Regions from separate parts of the Leclercia sp. CFBP8987 genome, predicted to be linked through region 2. Evidence: predicted binding sites of a transcription regulator. Region 2 holds the regulator's gene; each other region holds the start of a gene.
The links. The regulator PurR, encoded in region 2, represses purine synthesis genes. The targets are predictions, from matches to a motif close to CANGCAAACGTTTGCNTG.
Positions count from the first base shown of each region.

Region 1: a site for PurR is predicted at 2,881-2,898, ahead of pyrC (dihydroorotase). Genes of this name have one in related genera too.
Region 3: a site for PurR is predicted at 1,694-1,711, ahead of purM (phosphoribosylformylglycinamidine cyclo-ligase). Genes of this name have one in related genera too.

Region 1 is NZ_CM188255.1:1,758,994-1,765,733, reverse strand. Features, by position in the region: gene SOM40_RS08360 (YceH family protein) at 1-141, opposite strand, end outside; gene rimJ (ribosomal protein S5-alanine N-acetyltransferase) at 151-735, opposite strand; gene mdtH (multidrug efflux MFS transporter MdtH) at 970-2,178, shown strand; gene SOM40_RS08345 (lipoprotein) at 2,276-2,836, shown strand; gene pyrC (dihydroorotase) at 2,947-3,993, shown strand; gene dinI (DNA damage-inducible protein I) at 4,068-4,313, shown strand; gene bssS (biofilm formation regulator BssS) at 4,584-4,838, shown strand; gene solA (N-methyl-L-tryptophan oxidase) at 4,956-6,074, shown strand; gene SOM40_RS08320 (YceO family protein) at 6,131-6,244, shown strand; gene SOM40_RS08315 (cytochrome b) at 6,506-6,740, shown strand, end outside.
Region 2 is NZ_CM188255.1:2,022,515-2,029,254, forward strand. Features, by position in the region: gene punC (purine nucleoside transporter PunC) at 75-1,271, opposite strand; gene punR (DNA-binding transcriptional activator PunR) at 1,388-2,320, shown strand; gene purR (HTH-type transcriptional repressor PurR) at 2,317-3,342, opposite strand; gene cydH (cytochrome bd-I oxidase subunit CydH) at 3,638-3,727, shown strand; gene SOM40_RS09720 (MFS transporter) at 3,891-5,057, shown strand; gene sodB (superoxide dismutase [Fe]) at 5,093-5,674, opposite strand; gene SOM40_RS09730 (C40 family peptidase) at 5,797-6,600, opposite strand.
Region 3 is NZ_CM188255.1:3,513,508-3,520,247, forward strand. Features, by position in the region: gene SOM40_RS16930 (6-phospho-beta-glucosidase) at 64-1,494, opposite strand; gene purM (phosphoribosylformylglycinamidine cyclo-ligase) at 1,774-2,811, shown strand; gene purN (phosphoribosylglycinamide formyltransferase) at 2,808-3,449, shown strand; gene ppk1 (polyphosphate kinase 1) at 3,651-5,711, shown strand; gene ppx (exopolyphosphatase) at 5,715-6,740, shown strand, end outside.

The DNA of each region.
Region 1 (6,740 bases), 260 kb from region 2:
CACCGGCTCACGGTTGGTCTTCTGATTGCAGGCCAGGGTGACCGCATTCACCGAAAGCGGATACTGTTCCGGGGTGGTGACCTGTTTTTCCAGCAGGCAGCCGATAACGCGCGCTTCTGTGGCGGTTAACTGATATTTCATCTCTGTTCCTTAGCGCCCCGCGCTCCACTCTTTGGTTGTCAGCGCCGTCAGGACATGATCGCGCCATTCGCCGTTAATCAGCAGGTACTCTTTGGCATAGCCCTCTTTTTCAAACCCGAGGCGTGCCAGCAGATCGCCGCTGCGCTGATTGTGCGGCATGTAGTTGGCCATAATGCGGTGCATATGCTGGGTCCGCTGCATATAGCGGATAGCGGTGGTCAAGGCCTCAAACATCAGCCCCTGTCCCTGCCATTTTTGTCCGATGGAGTAGCCCAGGTAGCAGGCGTGAAAAGATCCCCGCACCACGTTAGAGAAGTTGGCGATCCCGACGATCTCTTTCTCTTCCGGATCGAGCAGGGCAAAATAGAACGCCGAGCCCTGCTTGTGGAACTCGGCAATCATGCTCAGCCGGGCCTGCCAGCCGGAAGGATAACAGTGGCTTTCATCCCGCACGGGTTCCCAGGGTTTTAAAAACTGACGATTCTCAGCGTAGTAGTCCGCCAGACGCCAGGCATCACGCTCGTGCACCAGACGCACCACCAGCCGGTCGGTCGTCAGGCGAACTTTCGGCACATTACTGCGATAGCCAAACATGGATACAACTCCTTCATGTTACAACCTTGACCCGTTAGCTTTACTATACCTGCGCCGTTGCCATTCGGGAAAACAGTGACATAGCATTTTGATGTCTTTTCACATTTTTCGATGAAAAGCCTCAATCAAAGTACCTTTTCGATAAAAAAATATTGTCGCCTGCGCGGTGGGAAAAACCCCGGCGAAACCGCAGAATATTAGCGCGCTCATCATCTTTGTTCCCCTGGAGGGGAAATGTCCCGTATCTCACAGGCCCGGCGTCTGGGCAAATGTTTCCTGCTTGTCGATAACATGTTGGTTGTCCTCGGCTTTTTCGTCGTTTTCCCGCTTATTTCGATTCGCTTTGTCGATCAGATGGGCTGGGCGGCGCTGATGGTCGGTATTGCGCTGGGTCTGCGCCAGTTTGTTCAGCAGGGGCTGGGGGTGTTCGGCGGCGCCATTGCCGACCGCTTCGGGGCCAAACCGATGATCGTCACCGGCATGCTGCTGCGGGCCGCGGGATTTGCCACCATGGCTATCGCCCATGAGCCCTGGCTGCTGTGGGTCTCCTGCGTTATCTCCGGTCTGGGGGGCACGCTGTTCGACCCGCCGCGCACGGCGCTAGTGGTCAAACTGATCCGGCCTCAGCATCGCGGACGTTTTTTCTCTCTGCTGATGATGCAGGACAGCGCCGGTGCGGTGGTGGGCGCGCTGTTGGGCAGCTGGCTGCTGCAGTATGATTTTCGTCTGGTCTGCGCCACGGGCGCAGTGCTGTTTATCCTCTGCGCGGCCTTCAACGCCTGGCTGTTACCGGCATGGAAACTCTCCACCGTCAAAGCGCCGGTGCGCGAAGGGCTGGGCCGGGTCTGGCACGACAAACGCTTTATCACCTATGTGCTGACCCTGGCGGGCTATTACATGCTGGGCGTGCAGGTAATGCTGATGCTGCCGATCATGGTCAACGATGTGGCGGGTTCCCCGGCGGCGGTGAAGTGGATGTACGCCATTGAAGCCTGTCTCTCACTCTCCCTGCTCTACCCGATTGCCCGCTGGAGCGAAAAACGCTTCCGCCTTGAGCACCGTCTGATGGCGGGCCTGCTGCTGATGTCCCTGAGCATGCTGCCCATTGGGATGGTGGGCTCCCTGCAGCAGCTGTTTATGCTGATCTGCACCTTCTATATCGGCTCGATTATTGCCGAACCGGCCCGCGAAACCCTGAGCGCCGAGCTGGCCGACCCGCGTGCGCGGGGCAGCTATATGGGCTTTAGCCGTCTCGGACTGGCGATTGGTGGTGCGCTGGGATATGCCGGTGGCGGGTGGTTATTTGATGCCGGGAAAGCCTTCAATCAGCCGGAGTTACCGTGGGTGATGCTGGCCTTAATCGGGGTGATCACCTGCTTCGCGCTGGGCTGGCAGTTCAGCCACAAACGTCGCCTGCCCGGCATCCTCGAGCCTGGCGCCTGATCGCACAGATATCAGTTTTTTCTGCTGGTCTGACACACTCTCCCCTGACATACTGGCGCGTCAGGATTGAAGCGCTGACATTATGTCGAGGAAAACCATGAAAAAATTCGTTATTGCCACTGCGTTGATCGTCAGCGGCCTGCTGGTTGGTTGTAATCAGCTCACCCAGTACACCGTCAGTGAGCAGGAGATCAACCAGGCTCTGCAAAAGCGCAATAACTTTGCGAAAGATATCGGCGTTCCGGGCGTGGCCGATGCGCATATCGTCCTGACCAACCTTGCCAGCCAGATTGGCCGTGAAGAGCCGAACAAAGTGATGCTCTCCGGGGATGCCAGCCTGGACATGAACTCGCTGTTCGGCAGCCAGAAAGCCAATATCAAACTGAAATTAAAAGCGCTGCCGGTCTTCAATAAAGATCAGGGCGCCATCTATCTGCAGCAGATGGAGATCACCGACGCGGTGGTGTCGCCGGACAAAATGAAACCGGTTCTGCAAACCCTGATGCCATACCTCAATCAGTCGCTGCAAAACTACTTCAACCAGCAACCGGCCTACATCCTGCGCGAAGATAACAGCAAGGGTGAAGCCCTGGCGAAAAAGTACGCAAAAGGAATCGAAGTGAAACCGGGTGAGATTGTTATCCCCTTCGTCGATTAACCACTGAGGCGCTTCGGCGCCTTTTTTTTGTGGAAAAGAGTGCAAACGAAAACGTTTCCCTCTATTCTTTGTGTCCGGCAAAAATCATCTCACTCAGCCGGAGCCTATCCATGACTGCACCATCCCAGGTTTTGAAAATTCGCCGCCCAGACGACTGGCATATCCATCTTCGCGATGGCGATATGCTCAACACCGTCGTGCCGTATACCAGTGAAATTTATGGCCGCGCGATTGTCATGCCAAACCTGGTGCCGCCCGTCACCACGGTCGACGCGGCGATTGCCTATCGCCAGCGCATTCTTGCTGCCGTGCCTGCCGGACACGATTTTACCCCGCTGATGACCTGTTATCTGACCGACACGCTCGATCCCAACGAGATCGAACGCGGCTTTAACGAAGGGGTCTTCACCGCCGCCAAGCTCTACCCGGCCAACGCCACCACCAACTCCAGCCATGGCGTAACCAGCATTGATGCGATTATGCCGGTGCTGGAGCGCATGGAGAAACTGGGGATGCCGCTGCTGGTGCATGGCGAAGTAACCCATGCCGAGATCGATATTTTCGACCGCGAAGCGCGTTTTATCGACACCGTGATGGAGCCGCTGCGTCAGCGTCTGCCTGGTCTGAAAGTGGTGTTTGAACATATCACCACCAAAGATGCGGCCGAATACGTGCGCGATGGTAACGAGCTTCTGGCCGCCACCATTACCCCGCAGCACCTGATGTTCAACCGCAACCACATGCTGGTGGGCGGCGTGCGCCCTCACCTCTATTGCCTGCCAATCCTCAAGCGTAATATCCACCAGCAGGCGCTGCGTGAACTGGTTGCCAGCGGCTTTGAGCGTGCCTTCCTCGGCACCGACTCTGCGCCGCACGCCCGTCACCGCAAAGAAGCCAGCTGCGGCTGTGCAGGTTGCTTTAACGCGCCTACCGCGCTGGCCAGCTATGCCCAGGTGTTTGAAGAGATGAACGCCCTGCAGCACTTTGAGGCCTTCTGCTCCCTGAATGGCCCTCGCTTCTACGGCTTGCCGGTCAATGAGACCTTCGTTGAACTGGTTCGGGAAGAGAGCAGCGTGGTGGAATCCATAGCCCTGACGGATGACACCCTGATCCCGTTCCTCGCGGGTGAAACCGTACACTGGACGGTAAAACGCTAAAAATTGTTGGCCCCCTGTTGTAAGTTCGACAATATGACTGTATAAATAAACAGTATATTACACAGGGGGCAACTATGCGTATCGAAGTGACCATTGCCAGAACAACTACTTTGCCTGCCGGGGCGCTGGACGCACTGGCGGGTGAATTATCCCGCCGTATTAATGACTCCTTTCCCGAACGCGATGGTGCTGTCACCGTGCGTTATGCCAGTTCAAATAATCTGTCGGTGATCGGCGGCGCCAAAGAAGATAAACAGCGCATCAGCGAAATTTTACAGGAAACCTGGGAGAGCGCTGACGACTGGTTTATTACCGATTAATTTTATGCCTCATTGTTTTTTTTTGCCGGGTCGCCCCGGCTTTTTTTCGTCTGTTTAACGTAACTGCGAATAATCTGACTGACTCCGTCAAAAATCATCAGCAAGATGATGTTTTAATGTTCAAACAATCCTAAAAGGCACAAATTTGTTGTGCTGCCTGTTTCTTTTTCCCTTCAGAAGCCTTATTTATTGATATACTGAAATTGCTTCAGAAAAACACGCATTGAACCTCACAGTCGTTGTCATTTAACACGTATTCAGGGGGTTATGATGGAAAAGAATAATGAAGTCATCCAGACACATCCACTTGTTGGCTGGGATATCAGCACTGTAGATAGCTACGACGCACTGATGCTGCGTTTGCATTACCAGACCCCGAACCACCCTGACACCGATGAAGCGGAAGTTGGGCAGACGCTATGGTTAACAACCGACGTCGCACGTCAGTTTATTTCTATTTTAGAAGCCGGCATTGCAAAAATAGAATCCAGTGACTACCAGGCAAATGAGTACCAGCGACATTAATGTAATGTCTCAATCTCACCCAAAAAGGCACCTTACGGTGCCTCATTTATTTCGCCCTTGTATAACCGTCCCGTCTTAATTACCCTGCTAAGCAACGAAACGCGTAAAGAGAATCTGATGAAATACGATCTAATTATTATTGGCAGCGGATCTGTCGGTGCAGCGGCAGGTTATTACGCAACCCGGGCCGGTCAAAACGTGCTGATGATTGATGCCCATATGCCGCCCCACACCGAGGGGAGCCACCACGGTGACACCCGTCTGATGCGTCACGCTTATGGGGAGGGCGAGCGCTATGTGCCGCTGGTGTTGCGGGCGCAGGCGCTGTGGGATGAGCTGGCCGACATCAGCGGTGAGCCGGTCTTTGAACGCACGGGCGTCGTCAATCTCGGGCCGTCCGGGTCGTCATTCCTGGCAAACGTTGAGCAGAGCGCCCGCCAGTTCAATCTCAACCTTGAGCGCCTGGATGCGGCGGCGGTGATGAAACGCTGGCCTGAAATTCAGGTTCCCGAGGGTTATATCGGTCTGTTTGAGGCTGAGTCCGGGGTCCTGCGCAGCGAGCTGGCGATCAAAACCTGGATTGCGCTGGCGAAAGAAGCCGGCTGCGCGCAGCTGTTTAACTGCCCGGTCACTGCGATTTCCCATCAGGATGACGGCGTCACCGTCGAGACCCCGGAAGGCCCGTACCGCGCAGACCGTCTGCTGGTAAGCGCCGGCACCTGGGTCTCGCGTCTGGTGCCAGACCTGCCGATTCAGCCGGTGCGTAAGGTCTTCTCCTGGTTCCAGGCCGACGGCCGCTACAGCCATCAGAACAACTTCCCGGCCTTTACCGGCGAACTGCCTGATGGGGATCAGTTCTACGGCTTCCCATCCGAGAAAGATGCGCTGAAGATCGGTAAACACAACGGCGGCCAGGTCATCTCTTCTCCGGAAGAGCGCAAGCCGTTTGGGGCTTATCCTGGGGACGGCTCTGAAGCCTTCAAATTCCTGCGCAACGTGCTGCCAGGCATCGGCGGCCTGTTACACGGGGCAGCCTGCACCTATGACAACACGCCGGACGAAGACTTCATCATCGACACCCTGCCGGGCCATGACAATACGCTGCTGATCACCGGCCTGAGCGGCCATGGATTCAAATTCGCAAGCGTGCTGGGGGAGATTGCCGCGCAATTCTCCCGGCAGATCGCCCCGCCGTTTGATCTCACGCCTTTCTCCCTGTCGCGCTTTAGCCGATAATGCTGTCAGGCTTCGGGTTGCCGAAGCCTTTCATTTCTTCCATTACCGGTACCCTCATGCGTCGTATTGTGAATTATGTGGTCAATAATATTCGCGAGCATCTGATGCTCTATATTGTGCTGTGGTCGCTCCTCGCGCTGCTCGATATTCTGTACATTGTATTTTTCTGATGAAAAATATTGACATAAATTGACGATTCTTAAGATAACTATAATTTCAAAATAAATTATTTGAACATCATGAAATCGTCATAACCCGCCTGTAATCAGCGCCGATCGCATATTACTAACAATCACATTGACCATTATTGCCAACTGTTATTCAAAATAACTGAAAGAATAAAATTAATAATGAATATCTGTAAATATCATTTGCATTAATGTTTCACCCACGCCATTTTTAGCGCTTGCGAATTAATAACGGTATTCACAATGCAGGTGCGTAATTCCCCCACACGCTATGGCGTTATTTCCATGAGTTTACACTGGCTGATGGCTATTGCGGTGTATGGCATGTTTGGCCTTGGATTATGGATGGTGACACTCAGCTATTACGATGGCTGGTATCACCAGGCACCCGAGCTACACAAAAGCATCGGCTTTATGCTGATGATGGCCCTGGTGGTACGTCTGCTGTGGCGCCATTTCTCCCCGGTGCCTTCGGCGC
Region 2 (6,740 bases):
ACGCTTCAGTGAGTATAGGACTGATATCGCAGTGATTCAACAGGATATCGTTAGCAAGCTAACTACATATTCTGTCAGGCGCGTGACGATTCGGCCTGCAGGCTGTCATCCCGCTGGCTGGCGGGGATGTACTGCATCCGATAGCCCAGCGCCGCCAGCACCACAGTCGCCACCATCACGCTGGTAGTGGTCAGCAGCGGGGTGGCAATCAGCCACGACACCAGCAGGCTCGCCAGGAAGCAGAGACCCAACTGCAGGGTGTTCTGCAGCGCGGCGGCGCTGCCGGTCGCCTGTGGGAAAGGACGCAGGGCCTGGGCCACCACAATTGGGTAGATCGCGCCGTTCGCCACCGCCATCAGGCAGAAGGGGATCAGCAGCTCAGTCAGGCCCACGCCCGGGATAAACCCGACCGCCCAGGTGCCGATCACGCTGACGGCAAACAGGCCCAGCAGCCACGGCAGCATCTGGTGACCCTGCCATTTCTGTAGCGCGGCACGGCAGCCATAGCCACCAATCAGGAAGGCGATGGTCTGCGGCACGTAGCTCAGGCCGATCGCTGCCGGGCTGTAGCCCATGTCGCTGAGGATAAACGGCGAGCCGGTCAGCCAGGCGAAGAAGCTCGCAGAGCAGGCGGCATAAATCAGGACGTTGCCGCGATAGGTACGCGAGCGCAACAGCGATAAAAAGGTGACGCGTTGTTTAGGTTGTTCATTTTTCACTGCCGCTGGCTTCAGGCTAAAGGCCGGGATCATCAGCACCAGGGTGATAACAAACAGCACCGCAAAAATCGCCTGCCAGCTGAAATGGGCGAGGATCCAACTGCCGAGCAGCGGGGCCAGCGCCGGAGAGAGTCCGACCAGCGGCATGATGGTGGCAAAAATACGGTTAGTGCGCGAGGCCGGGTAGTAGTCGGTCACCAGCGCCTGCCATGTGACCGCTGCGGCACAAACCCCCACCGCCTGGATGAAGCGCAGCACCAGCAGCCAGGTGGCATCGCGAACCCACAGCATACCGAGGCAGCCGAGAGCGAAAATGGCTAAGCCCGCCAGTAAAACCGGCTTACGGCCGAAGCGGTCGGACATCGGTCCCCACAGCAGCTGAGCAAAGGCAAAGCCCGCCAGGAACAGGCTCAGGCTGGCGCTGATGGCCGCCGCTGGGGTCTGCAGATCTTCCTGCATGATGGCGAAGGCAGGCAGGTACATATCGGTGGCGAGAAAGCCCAGCACGCTTAAGCCGCCGAGCCAGACTAAAAATCCTTTCCCGGGTGTCATTATTTTATTACTCCGTTTGGGCGCAGGTTTGGGTAGCCGCTGAGTGTAGGGAGTGCAAACCCGCTTGTGAAACGCTAATATTTGGCGGTTGCATTCAAAAATTTTGCAGGCAGAAAATGTGGTCAGAATATTCTCTTGAAGTGGTGGATGCTGTAGCGCGTAACGGCAGCTTCAGCGGAGCAGCGCAGGAGCTGCATCGCGTCCCGTCCGCCATCAGCTACACCGTGCGTCAGCTGGAGGAGTGGCTGGCGGTACCGCTGTTTGAGCGGCGTCACCGGGATGTGGAACTCACGCCTGCCGGGACGTGGTTTCTCAAAGAGGGGCGGTCTGTTATCAAAAAAATGCAGATCACCCGCGAACAGTGCCAGCAGATCGCCAACGGCTGGCGGAGCCATATCTCCATTGCGGTGGATAATATCGTGCGCCCCGAGCGCACCCGGCAGATGATTGTCGATTTTTACCGCCACTTTTCCGACGTCGAGCTGCGGGTCTCGCAGGAGGTCTTCAACGGCGTCTGGGATGCGCTGGCGGACGGCAGGGTGGAGATGGCGATCGGCGCCACCCAGGCGATCCCGGTCGGGGGGCGCTATGCGTTTCGTGATATGGGCACCCTGAGCTGGATCTGCGTGGTGGCCAACCATCATCCGCTGGCCGCCATGGAAGGACCGCTCAGCGATGATACCCTGCGCAACTGGCCCTCGCTGGTGCGCGAGGACACCTCCCGCTCGCTGCCGAAACGCATCACCTGGCTGCTGGATAACCAGCGGCGGATCGTCACTCCGGACTGGGAATCGTCCGCCACCTGCCTCTCGGCTGGTCTGTGCGTGGGGATGGTGCCGGTGCATTTTGCCCGGCCGTGGATCGACAGCGGGAAGTGGGTCGAGCTGACGCTGGAAAATCCCTTCCCGGATGCGGCCTGCTGCCTGACCTGGCAACAAAACGATATGTCACCGGCCCTGGCCTGGCTGCTGGATTATCTGGGAGACAGTGAAACGATGAACCGGGAGTGGCTGCGGGAGCCAGAGGTGCTGGCTCCCGGAGAGGATTAACGGCGGTAGTCGCGGAACGGACCATCCGCCACGGAACGGCGTTCGATCAGGCGCGGATGCACCTCAATTGACTGGGACTCTTCGCGCTTATTGACGATACGGTCCAGCAGCATGTTGAAGGCGGTCTCCCCCAGCGAATCTTTTGGCTGGTGGATGGTGGTCAGCGCCGGGGTAAAGAAGCGGGCGTTGCGCACGTTATCATACCCGATCAGCGAAACGTCCTGCGGAACGCGCAGGCCCATCTCATCGGCAGCACAGAGCGCACCCATTGCCATAATGTCTCCGCCACAGAAGATGGCGGTCGGGCGCGGACTCTGGGAGAGGATCTGCTGCATGGCGCGGTAGCCAGACTCCGGTTCAAAGTCGCCCTGCACGATCCAGTTTTCCGGGACCGTGATTAAGGCCTCTTCCATCGCTTTCATAAAGCCCGCCAGACGTCCGGCACCGGTGTTGCGCTCCAGCGCTCCCGGGATCACGCCGATTTCGCGGTGACCGCGTTCAATCAGATAACGTCCGGCCATGTAGCCGCCCTCAAAGGCGTTATCGATCACCGAGTCGGTAAAGTCGGCCTTCGCTTCGCCCCAGTCCATCACCACCATCGGAATATTGCGATACTCTTCCAGCATCGACAGCAAGGATTCCGGGTATTCGGAACACATCACCATCAGGCCGTCGACGCGCTTCTGCGCCATCATCGACAGATAGGCGCGCTGTTTTTCCTGGCTGTTCCAGGCGTTGCCGAGGATCAGGGTGTAGCCCTTCTGGAAGCAGTTCTTCTCAACTGCTTCAATAATTTCCGCAAAATAGGGCGCTTCGCTGCTGGTCGCCAGCAGGCCGATCGATTTGGTGTGATTAACCTTCAGACTGCGGGCTACGGCGCTGGGAGAGTAGTGCAGCTCTTTAATGGCCGCCCAGACGTTGTTACGGGTCTCTTCCGCGACAAAGCGGGTTTTGTTAATAACATGTGATACGGTTGTAGTGGAAACGTTTGCGCGTTTCGCCACGTCTTTAATTGTTGCCATCAGATGTCACTCCAGACCATATCTAAGCTCCTGAAAAACCAATAGGTAAACGTTTGCCTTCACTCGCCCTAATTGCGCAATTTGAATTGCGGTACGCCGGGAAAACGACACAGGACGTCAGGAGGGGGTCAATGGCCGGTACGCTAATAAATTTAGCGTGGAATTTTGTCTTATCTTGGCCAAAAGGGGAAGAGCAAAAACCGATATCAATCTAAATCCAGCAAGATTTTTACCCGGAACTGTGTAAAAATGAGCAGGCTCACTCTTCATAGGGTGATTAAAAGGAGAAAAATTGATGAGTACCGATCTTAAGTTTTCGCTGATTACCACCATTATTGTTCTGAGTCTGATTGTTGCCAGCGGTCTGACTGCGGCACTGCACTGATTGATGCGGGAGAGTTCCGCTCTCCCTCGTTCCTGCGCTGATTGTTACGCGCCCGGCAAAAATCTTTTGCCAAATTGTTAACTTCTCATTTTTTGTGATTGGTGTCATGCTTTCGCCTTCATTGTTCTGTGTCGCCTGACGACACGGTGTCTGGAGTTGAAGTATGAGAATCAATTTTCCGCTGCTGGCCCTGGCCATTGGCGCCTTTGGTATCGGCACAACCGAATTTTCCCCGATGGGCCTGCTGCCGGTTATCGCCCGGGGCGTGGATGTCTCAATTCCCGCTGCGGGCATGCTGATCAGCGCCTACGCCATCGGCGTGATGGTGGGTGCGCCGCTGATGACCCTGCTGCTGTCCCATCGCGGTCGCCGTAACGCGCTGATCTTCCTGATGGCGATCTTTACCGTCGGTAACGTGCTGTCGGCGCTCTCCCCGGATTACACCACCCTGATGCTGTCCCGAATTCTGACCAGCCTGAACCACGGCGCCTTCTTTGGCCTCGGGTCGGTGGTCGCTGCCAGCGTAGTGCCGAAGCACAAGCAGGCCAGCGCCGTCGCCACCATGTTTATGGGCCTGACCATCGCCAATATCGGCGGCGTGCCGGCCGCAACCTGGATGGGTGAAGTGATTGGCTGGCGCATGTCTTTCCTGGCCACCGCGCTGCTGGGCGTGGTCTCAATAATCGCGCTGTTCTTCTCCCTGCCAGCGGGCGGGGCGGGTGAAAAGCCGGAGGTGCGCAAAGAGCTGGCGGTCCTGCTGCGTCCGCAGGTGTTATCTGCGTTGCTGACCACCGTGCTCGGGGCTGGCGCGATGTTTACGCTCTACACCTACATTGCCCCGGTGCTGCATGATATCAACCAGGCGACGCCGGCCTTTATCACCGCCATGCTGGTGCTGATTGGCGTTGGTTTCTCCATCGGCAACTATCTTGGCGGCAAACTGGCGGACAAGTCTGTGAGCGGCACCCTGAAAGGCTTTTTACTCCTGCTGATCGTGATCATGCTGGCTATTCCGTGGCTGGCGCGTAGTGAAGTGGGCGCGGCCGTGGCGATGGTAGTCTGGGGTATGGCGACCTTTGCGGTGGTTCCGCCGCTGCAGATGCGCGTTATGCGCGTGGCCAGCGATGCGCCAGGCTTATCGTCGTCGGTAAATATCGGTGCTTTTAACCTGGGGAATGCGCTGGGGGCGGCTGCCGGTGGGGCAGTTATTTCCAGCGGGATGGGTTACAGCTTTGTCCCGGTGATGGGGGCGATTATTGCAGCCCTGGGACTTATTCTGGTCTTTGCCTCCGGGCGAAAACAACCCGAGCCGGTTTGCGCCACCGAATAAAAATAACGCCGAAGGAGTTCCCTTCGGCGTTTTCATTATGCCGCGAAGTTCTTCGCCACAAATTCCCAGTTTACCAGCGCCCAGAAGTGCTCAAGGTAGTTCGGGCGCGCATTACGGTAATCGATGTAATACGCATGTTCCCAGACGTCGACGGTCAGCAGCGGGGTAGCGCTGGTGGTTAACGGCGTTCCCGCGTTAGACGTAGAGACGATGGCCAGCTTGCCGTCGGCCTCTTTAACCAGCCAGGTCCAGCCTGCGCCAAAGTTTTTCACCGCGGCATCGGTAAACTTCGCTTTAAATTCCGCGAAGCTGCCGAATGCAGCAGCGATGGCCGCAGCCAGTTCGCCCGTCGGTTCGCCGCCTGCATTGGGTGCCAGGCAGTGCCAGTAGAAGGTGTGGTTCCACACCTGAGCAGCATTGTTGAATACGCCGCCGTCGGACGTGCGCACGATCTCTTCCAGGGTTTTCCCTTCGAAGGCGGTACCGCCGATCAGGTTGTTCAGGTTAGTGACGTAGGTCTGGTGGTGTTTGCCGTAGTGGTATTCCAGGGTCTCCGCCGAGATATGCGGGGCCAGGGCGTCTTTTGCATACGGTAATGCAGGTAATTCAAACGACATTGCTTCTCTCCTTATTATAGTGATCCATTCAATAACCCTATTGAATGAAGGGGTAGGGTAGCAAATTGAAAGCCTATGTAAAATAGGAACTTACCCCGCTGAGACGCCAGCGGGGCAGGGGATTAACGGAGGGTGTTGGCCTTCATCACGCGACGTGCGCCGACGTAATGACGTTGCCAGTAGTCTTCGCTCAGGGAGGTGATCTGAATGTCCTGGCCGGTGCGTGGCGACTGAATAAATTTGCCATTACCAACGTAGACGCCGACGTGATCGGCGGTGCCGCGACCCTGGGTGCGGAAGAACACCAGGTCGCCGCTCTCCAGCTCACCGCGATCGACCGGAGAGGCGTCACGCAGGTGGTACATTTCGTTGGCGGTGCGCGGAATGCGGAATTTAACCAGATCTTTATAGGCGTAATAGACCAGACCGCTGCAGTCGAAGCCAGTACGCGGCGAACTGCCACCCCAGCGATAAGGTTTACCAATCTGACCCATCAGCTTATTCATTGCCGTCTTCTGGGCTTTTTGCACCCGGACTTTATGCGCTTCGGCAAGGGTAGTGGTTTTGCTGGTTTTAACGCAATGCGCTTTACGCCCTTTGCGGGCAGTGCATTTTTCTGTCACAACGCGGGAGGCGGTTTGCGTGGTTCGGCTGGCGCTGCGGGAGGTGGTTCGGCTTTTTTTACTGGAATTCGTTGACTGTGTTTTAGCGAGGCTTTTTTTGGTGCTGCTCTTTTTACTGGTGCTCTCTTTTTTTGCGGTTTTGCTGGTACTGCTTTTTTTCTTGGGTTCGGTCGCTTTCGCCAGATGCGTTTTATGCGCGGCAGAAGGCCGCGCCTGCTCTGAGGCGTTAGCCATCGGCGTGAATGTGAGAGAAGTAAACAGCAAAGCACAGAGCGTGATCGAGAATGTATTTATTCGCGCCACTGGGCAATCCTCTGGTAATTGCAGGTTATAAATAAACCGGCTTATGATTTACAAAACTCGTCGATTCTAATCTATAAAAAGGCCCGGCGTTAATAAACTTTTTGCATCTAAAACTGTGTTTCGTTAGCGAGTGCAAAAAA
Region 3 (6,740 bases), 1.5 Mb from region 2:
CTTGCACGGGCCTACAGGGGTTGTAGGCCGGGTAAGGCGAAGCCGCCACCCGGCAATGCAGAATTAAAGCGACTCGCCGTTGCTGGCAATCACCTGCTGATACCAGGCGAACGACTTCTTCTTGCTGCGATTCAGCGTGCCGTTGCCTTCGTTATCTTTATCGACGTAGATAAAGCCATAGCGTTTTTTCATCTCGCCGGTGCCGGCTGAGACCAGATCGATACAGCCCCACGGGGTGTAGCCCATCAGATCCACGCCATCTTCCACCACCGCTTTTTTCATCTCGCGGATATGGGCGCTGAGATAGTCAATGCGGTACTGATCGTTCACCGTGCCGTCGCTCTCCAGCACGTCGATGGCACCAAAACCGTTTTCGACGATAAACAGCGGCAGCTGGTAGTGATCCCAGAACCAGTTCAGGGAGTAGCGCAGCCCCACCGGGTCAATCTGCCAGCCCCAGTCCGATTTCTGCACGTAGGGGTTGGAGACCAGACTTTTGCTCTCGTCGTAATCCAGCTGCGGGTTATCCGCTGTCGCCTTGGTGGCAAACGACATGTAGTAGCTGAAGCCGATGTAATCCACACAGCCCTGCTTCAGCGCTGCTTTGTCCTCTTCGGTGATATCAAGCTCGAAACCGCGACGGGCAAAATAGTTGAGCAGATGCTGCGGATAGGCACCACGCACGTGCACGTCGGTGAACCAGTAGCGGCGATGCATGGCGTTCATCGCCATCATCATGTCGTCCGGAGCGCAGGTCAGCGGATAGATAGGACACATGGCGATCATGCAGCCGATACGCAGCGACGGGTTGATTTCACGTCCGGCCTTTACCGCCAGGGCGCTGGCCACCAGCTCGTAGTGCGCCGCCTGGAACATCACCGGCTCGCGATCTTCACCCGGCTGATAGTGCAGGCCGGAGTTGGTGAACGGGGCAAAATCTTCGTGGAAGTTGGCCTGGTTGTTGATCTCGTTGAAGGTCATCCAGTACTTCACTTTGTGCTGATAACGCTTAAACACCACGCTGGCAAAGCGCACAAAGAAGTCGATCAGCTTGCGATTACGCCAGCCGCCGTATTCGCTCACCAGGTGATACGGCATTTCGAAATGCGAGAGGGTTATCACCGGTTCGATGCCGTGCTTCAGGCACTCATCAAAGAGATCGTCGTAAAACTGCAGGCCCGCCTCGTTGGGCTGCTGTTCATCGCCTTTGGGGAAAATACGCGTCCAGGCAATCGAGGTGCGGAAGCATTTAAAGCCCATTTCTGCAAAGAGTTGGATGTCCTCTTTGTAACGGTGATAGAAATCGATGGCTTCATGGTTGGGGTAGTTTTTGCCCGGCAGCACGCCGTCGGTGATCTCGCGCGGGACGCCGTGCGCGCCTGCGGTCATCACGTCTGCGACGCTCGGGCCCTTCCCGCCCTCCTGCCAGCCGCCTTCAAGTTGATGCGCCGCCACCGCGCCGCCCCACAGAAAACCCTCTTTGAATCCTGACATGCGATATCCCTCATTCAGCGTTAATTATCGGCAAAAAAGAGTACAGAAACCGGTTTCAGTGAAATGATGTGCATTCAGCGAAGGGGTTGCAAGTATAAGAATGTACCCGGTTTCATTTTCGTGAACGGGTTCAAGTTTGCGTGCCAGCGCGCGATTTTTGCTGGATTTTCAGGGCCCCATTTTTCTGTTGCAGAATGGGCTCGCAAACGTTTGCCTGGACTGTTAGAATTGCGCCGATTTTTCTTACAATCGCAATGCAATCGCGTGGGGACTTGAGCCGTGACCAACAAAACTTCTCTCAGCTACAAAGATGCCGGTGTAGATATTGACGCAGGTAATGCGCTGGTTGACCGTATCAAAGGGGTAGTTAAAAAGACCCGCCGCCCGGAAGTCATGGGTGGGCTGGGAGGATTCGGCGCACTGTGCGCGCTGCCGCAAAAATATCGCGAACCGGTTCTGGTCTCGGGCACTGACGGCGTGGGCACCAAGCTGCGCCTGGCGATGGATCTGAAACGCCACGACACCATCGGTGTTGACCTGGTTGCCATGTGCGTGAACGACCTGGTGGTTCAGGGCGCTGAGCCGCTGTTCTTCCTCGACTACTACGCCACCGGCAAGCTGGACGTCGACACCGCAGCCAGCGTGATCAGCGGTATCGCTGAAGGCTGTCTGCAGTCTGGCTGTGCGCTGGTCGGCGGTGAAACCGCTGAAATGCCGGGGATGTACCACGGCGAAGATTACGACGTAGCCGGCTTCTGCGTGGGCGTTGTCGAAAAATCAGAAATCATTGACGGCAGCAAAGTGACCGACGGCGACGTGCTGATTGCGCTGGGCTCCAGCGGTCCGCACTCCAACGGTTACTCTCTGGTGCGTAAAATTGTTGAAGTGAGTGGCTGCGATCCGCTGACCACCGAGCTGGAAGGCAAACCGCTGGCCGATCACCTGCTCGAACCCACCCGCATCTACGTGAAATCCATCCTCGAACTGATCGAGAACGTGGATGTTCACGCCATCGCCCACCTGACCGGCGGCGGCTTCTGGGAAAATATTCCGCGCGTACTGCCGGACAACACCCAGGCGGTAATCGACGAATCCTCATGGCAGTGGCCGGCAGTGTTCAACTGGCTGCAGGATGCCGGTAACGTCAGCGATCATGAAATGTATCGCACCTTCAACTGCGGCGTGGGGATGCTGATCGCTCTGCCAGCCAGCGAAGTGGACAATGCCCTGGCGCTGCTGCAGGCCAAAGGTGAAAACGCGTGGAAAATCGGTATCATCAAAGCATCTGATTCCGAACAGCGTGTGGTCATTGAATGAAAAACATAGTGGTGCTCATTTCCGGTAACGGAAGTAATTTGCAGGCTATCATCGATGCCTGCGAACAGAAGAAGATCAACGGCACCATTCGCGCAGTATTCAGTAACAAGGCCGACGCGTTCGGCCTTGAGCGCGCCCGCGACGCAGGCATTGCCGCCCATGCGCTCGGTGCCTCGCAGTTTGCCAGCCGCGAGGCCTTTGATCGCGAGCTGGTGCAGGAGATCGACGCCTACGCCCCAGACGTGGTGGTGCTGGCGGGCTACATGCGGATCCTCAGTCCGGCCTTTGTGGCGCACTATGCCGGGCGACTGCTGAATATCCACCCTTCCCTGCTGCCAAAATATCCCGGCCTGCACACCCACCGTCAGGTGCTGGATAATGGCGACGAGGAGCACGGCACCTCGGTCCATTTTGTCACTGACGAACTGGACGGTGGCCCGGTGATCCTGCAGGCGAAAGTGCCGGTGTTTGCAGGCGACAGCGAAGAGGATGTCACCGCCCGGGTTCAGGCCCAGGAGCATGCCATCTATCCGCTGGTGGTCAGCTGGTTTGTTGATGGCCGCCTTGAAATGCGCGACGGTGCCGCCTGGCTGGATGGCGCGCCGTTACCCCCGCAAGGCCACGCGGCCGAAGAGTAGTCTTTTGCCGGGTGGCGCTATCGCTTACCCGGCCTACAACACCCTCTGCCCCGTCTGCCCGGCAACTCGTTATTATCCCTCAATAAAAAATTTAACTGTCATACTTTTCTGACACAGTTGGACATATAGTGGAAATGCTCGCCATAATAAAGGCGAGACGGATTTACCACGTCCTGTGATTGAACTGGAGTGTGAGTAGTAATGGGTCAGGAAAAGTTATACATCGAGAAAGAGCTAAGCTGGTTAGCCTTCAATGAGCGCGTGCTTCAGGAAGCAGCGGATAAAAGTAACCCGCTGATTGAGCGCATGCGTTTTCTGGGGATTTACTCCAATAACCTGGATGAGTTCTACAAAGTTCGCTTTGCTGAGCTGAAACGCCGAATCATCATTAGCGAAGAGCAGGGTTTAAATTCCAATTCGCGTCATCTGCTGGGCAAGATCCAGTCCCGGGTTCTGAAAGCCGATCAGGAATTTGACAGTCTGTATAACGAGTTGCTGCTGGAGATGGCACGCAATCAAATCTTCCTGATTAACGAGCGACAGCTCTCGGTCAACCAGCAGAGCTGGCTGCGTCACTATTTCAAACATTATCTGCGCCAGCACATCACCCCCATTCTAATTAACCGCGAAACCGATCTGGTGCAGTTCCTGAAGGATGATTACACCTATCTGGCGGTGGAGATTATTCGCGGCGACAGCATCCGCTATGCGCTGCTGGAGATCCCGTCAGATAAAGTGCCGCGCTTCGTCAATCTGCCGCCGGAAACCCCGCGTCGCCGCAAGCCGATGATCCTGCTGGATAACATCCTGCGCTACTGTCTGGACGATATCTTTAAGGGCTTCTTCGATTACGACGCCCTGAACGCCTATTCGATGAAGATGACCCGTGACGCCGAGTACGATCTGGTGCACGAGATGGAAGCCAGCCTGATGGAGCTGATGTCCTCCAGCCTCAAGCAGCGTCTGACCGCGGAGCCGGTGCGCTTCGTCTATCAGCGCGATATGCCGGACGCGATGGTCGAGATGCTGCGTGAAAAGCTGACCATCTCCCGCTACGACTCCATCGTCCCGGGCGGCCGCTATCACAACTTTAAAGACTTTATTGGCTTCCCGAATGTCGGCAAAGCCAATCTGGTGAACAAGCCGCTGCCGCGCCTGCGCCATATCTGGTTCGATAAGTTCCGCAACGGCTTCGACGCCATTCGCGAGCGCGACGTCCTGCTCTACTATCCGTACCACACCTTTGAGCACGTGCTGGAGCTGATGCGTCAGGCGTCGTTCGATCCCAACGTGCTGGCGATCAAAATCAACATCTACCGCGTGGCGAAAGACTCCCGCATTATCGATGCGATGATCCACGCCGCCCACAACGGCAAGAAAGTGACCGTGGTGGTGGAGCTGCAGGCACGCTTCGATGAAGAGGCCAACATCCACTGGGCCCGCCGCCTGACCGAAGCGGGCGTACACGTCATCTTCTCGGCCCCGGGGCTGAAGATCCACGCCAAGCTGTTCCTCATCTCCCGTAAAGAGGGGGAGGACGTGGTGCGTTATGCCCACATCGGTACCGGCAACTTTAACGAGAAGACCGCACGAATTTATACCGACTACTCGCTGCTCACCGCCGATGCGCGCATCACCAACGAGGTGCGCCGGGTCTTTAACTTCATTGAGAACCCGTATCGCCCGGTCAGCTTCGACTATCTGCTGGTATCGCCGCAGAACTCCCGTCGCCTGCTGTATGACATGATCGACAAAGAGATCGCCAATGCCCAGAATGGCCTGCCGGCTGGCATTACGCTGAAGCTCAACAACCTGGTCGATAAAGGGCTGGTGGATCGCCTGTATGCGGCTTCTGGTTCCGGAGTTCAGGTCAATCTGCTAATCCGCGGCATGTGCTCGCTTATCCCTGAACTTGAGGGGATCAGTGAAAATATTCGCGTTACGAGCATCGTCGACCGCTACCTTGAACACGATCGCATCTATATTTTTGAGAACGGTGGCGATAAACGCGTCTACCTCTCTTCTGCCGACTGGATGACGCGCAACATCGATTACCGCATTGAAGTGGCGGCGCCGCTGCTTGACCCGCGGCTGAAGCAACAAATTCTTGATATCATTGACTTATTGTTAAGCGATACTGTAAAAGCACGTTATATCGATAAAGAACTGAGTAACCGCTATGTGCCGCGCGGCAATCGCCGTAAAGTGCGGGCACAGCTGGCGATTTACGACTATATCAAATCACTCGAGCAATCCGATTAACCTATGCCGATAAACGATAAGACCCCACGACCGCAGGAGTTTGCTGCGGTCGACCTTGGCTCTAACAGCTTCCACATGGTCATTGCCCGTGAAGTCGATGGTGCAATGCAGATCATCGGTCGGCTGAAACAGCGCGTCCACCTGGCTGACGGCCTGGGACCGGACAACATGCTCAGCGAAGAGGCGATGGAGCGCGGGCTGAACTGCCTGTCGCTGTTTGCCGAACGCCTGCAGGGTTTCACCCCATCGAGCGTCTGCATTGTCGGGACCCACACCCTCCGCCAGGCGTCGAACGCCACCGAATTTTTAAAGCGTGCGGAGCAGGTGATCCCCTACCCTATCGAGATCATTTCGGGGAATGAAGAAGCCCGACTGATTTTCATGGGTGTGGAACATACTCAGCCAGAAAAAGGCCGCAAGCTGGTGATCGATATCGGCGGTGGCTCCACCGAGCTGGTGATTGGCGAAAACTTTGAGCCACATCTGGTCGAAAGCCGCCGGATGGGCTGCGTCAGTTTTGCACAACTCTACTTCCCGGGTGGGACCATCAGCCGGGAAAACTTCCAGCGTGCCCGCATGGCCGCGGTGCAGAAGCTGGAGTCGCTCGCCTGGCAGTACCGACTGCAGGGCTGGAACGTGGCGCTCGGCGCCTCGGGTACGATCAAAGCCGCACATGAAGTGCTGGTGGAGATGGGCGAAAAAGACGGTTTTATCACCCCGGAGCGTCTGTCGATGCTGATGGAAGAGGTGATCAAACATAAGAGCTTCGAGGCCCTGAGCCTGCCTGGCCTGTCCGAAGAGCGGAAGGCGGTGTTTGTGCCGGGTCTGGCGATCCTGTGCGGCGTGTTCGATGCGCTGGCCATCCGTGAGCTGCGCCTGTCTGACGGCGCGCTGCGCGAAGGTGTACTTTACGAGATGGAAGGCCGATTCCGTCACCAGGATATTCGCAGCCGTACCGCGCAGAGCCTGGCGAATCAGTACAACATCGATCGTGAGCAGGCGAAGCGGGTCCTGGAAACTACCACCCAT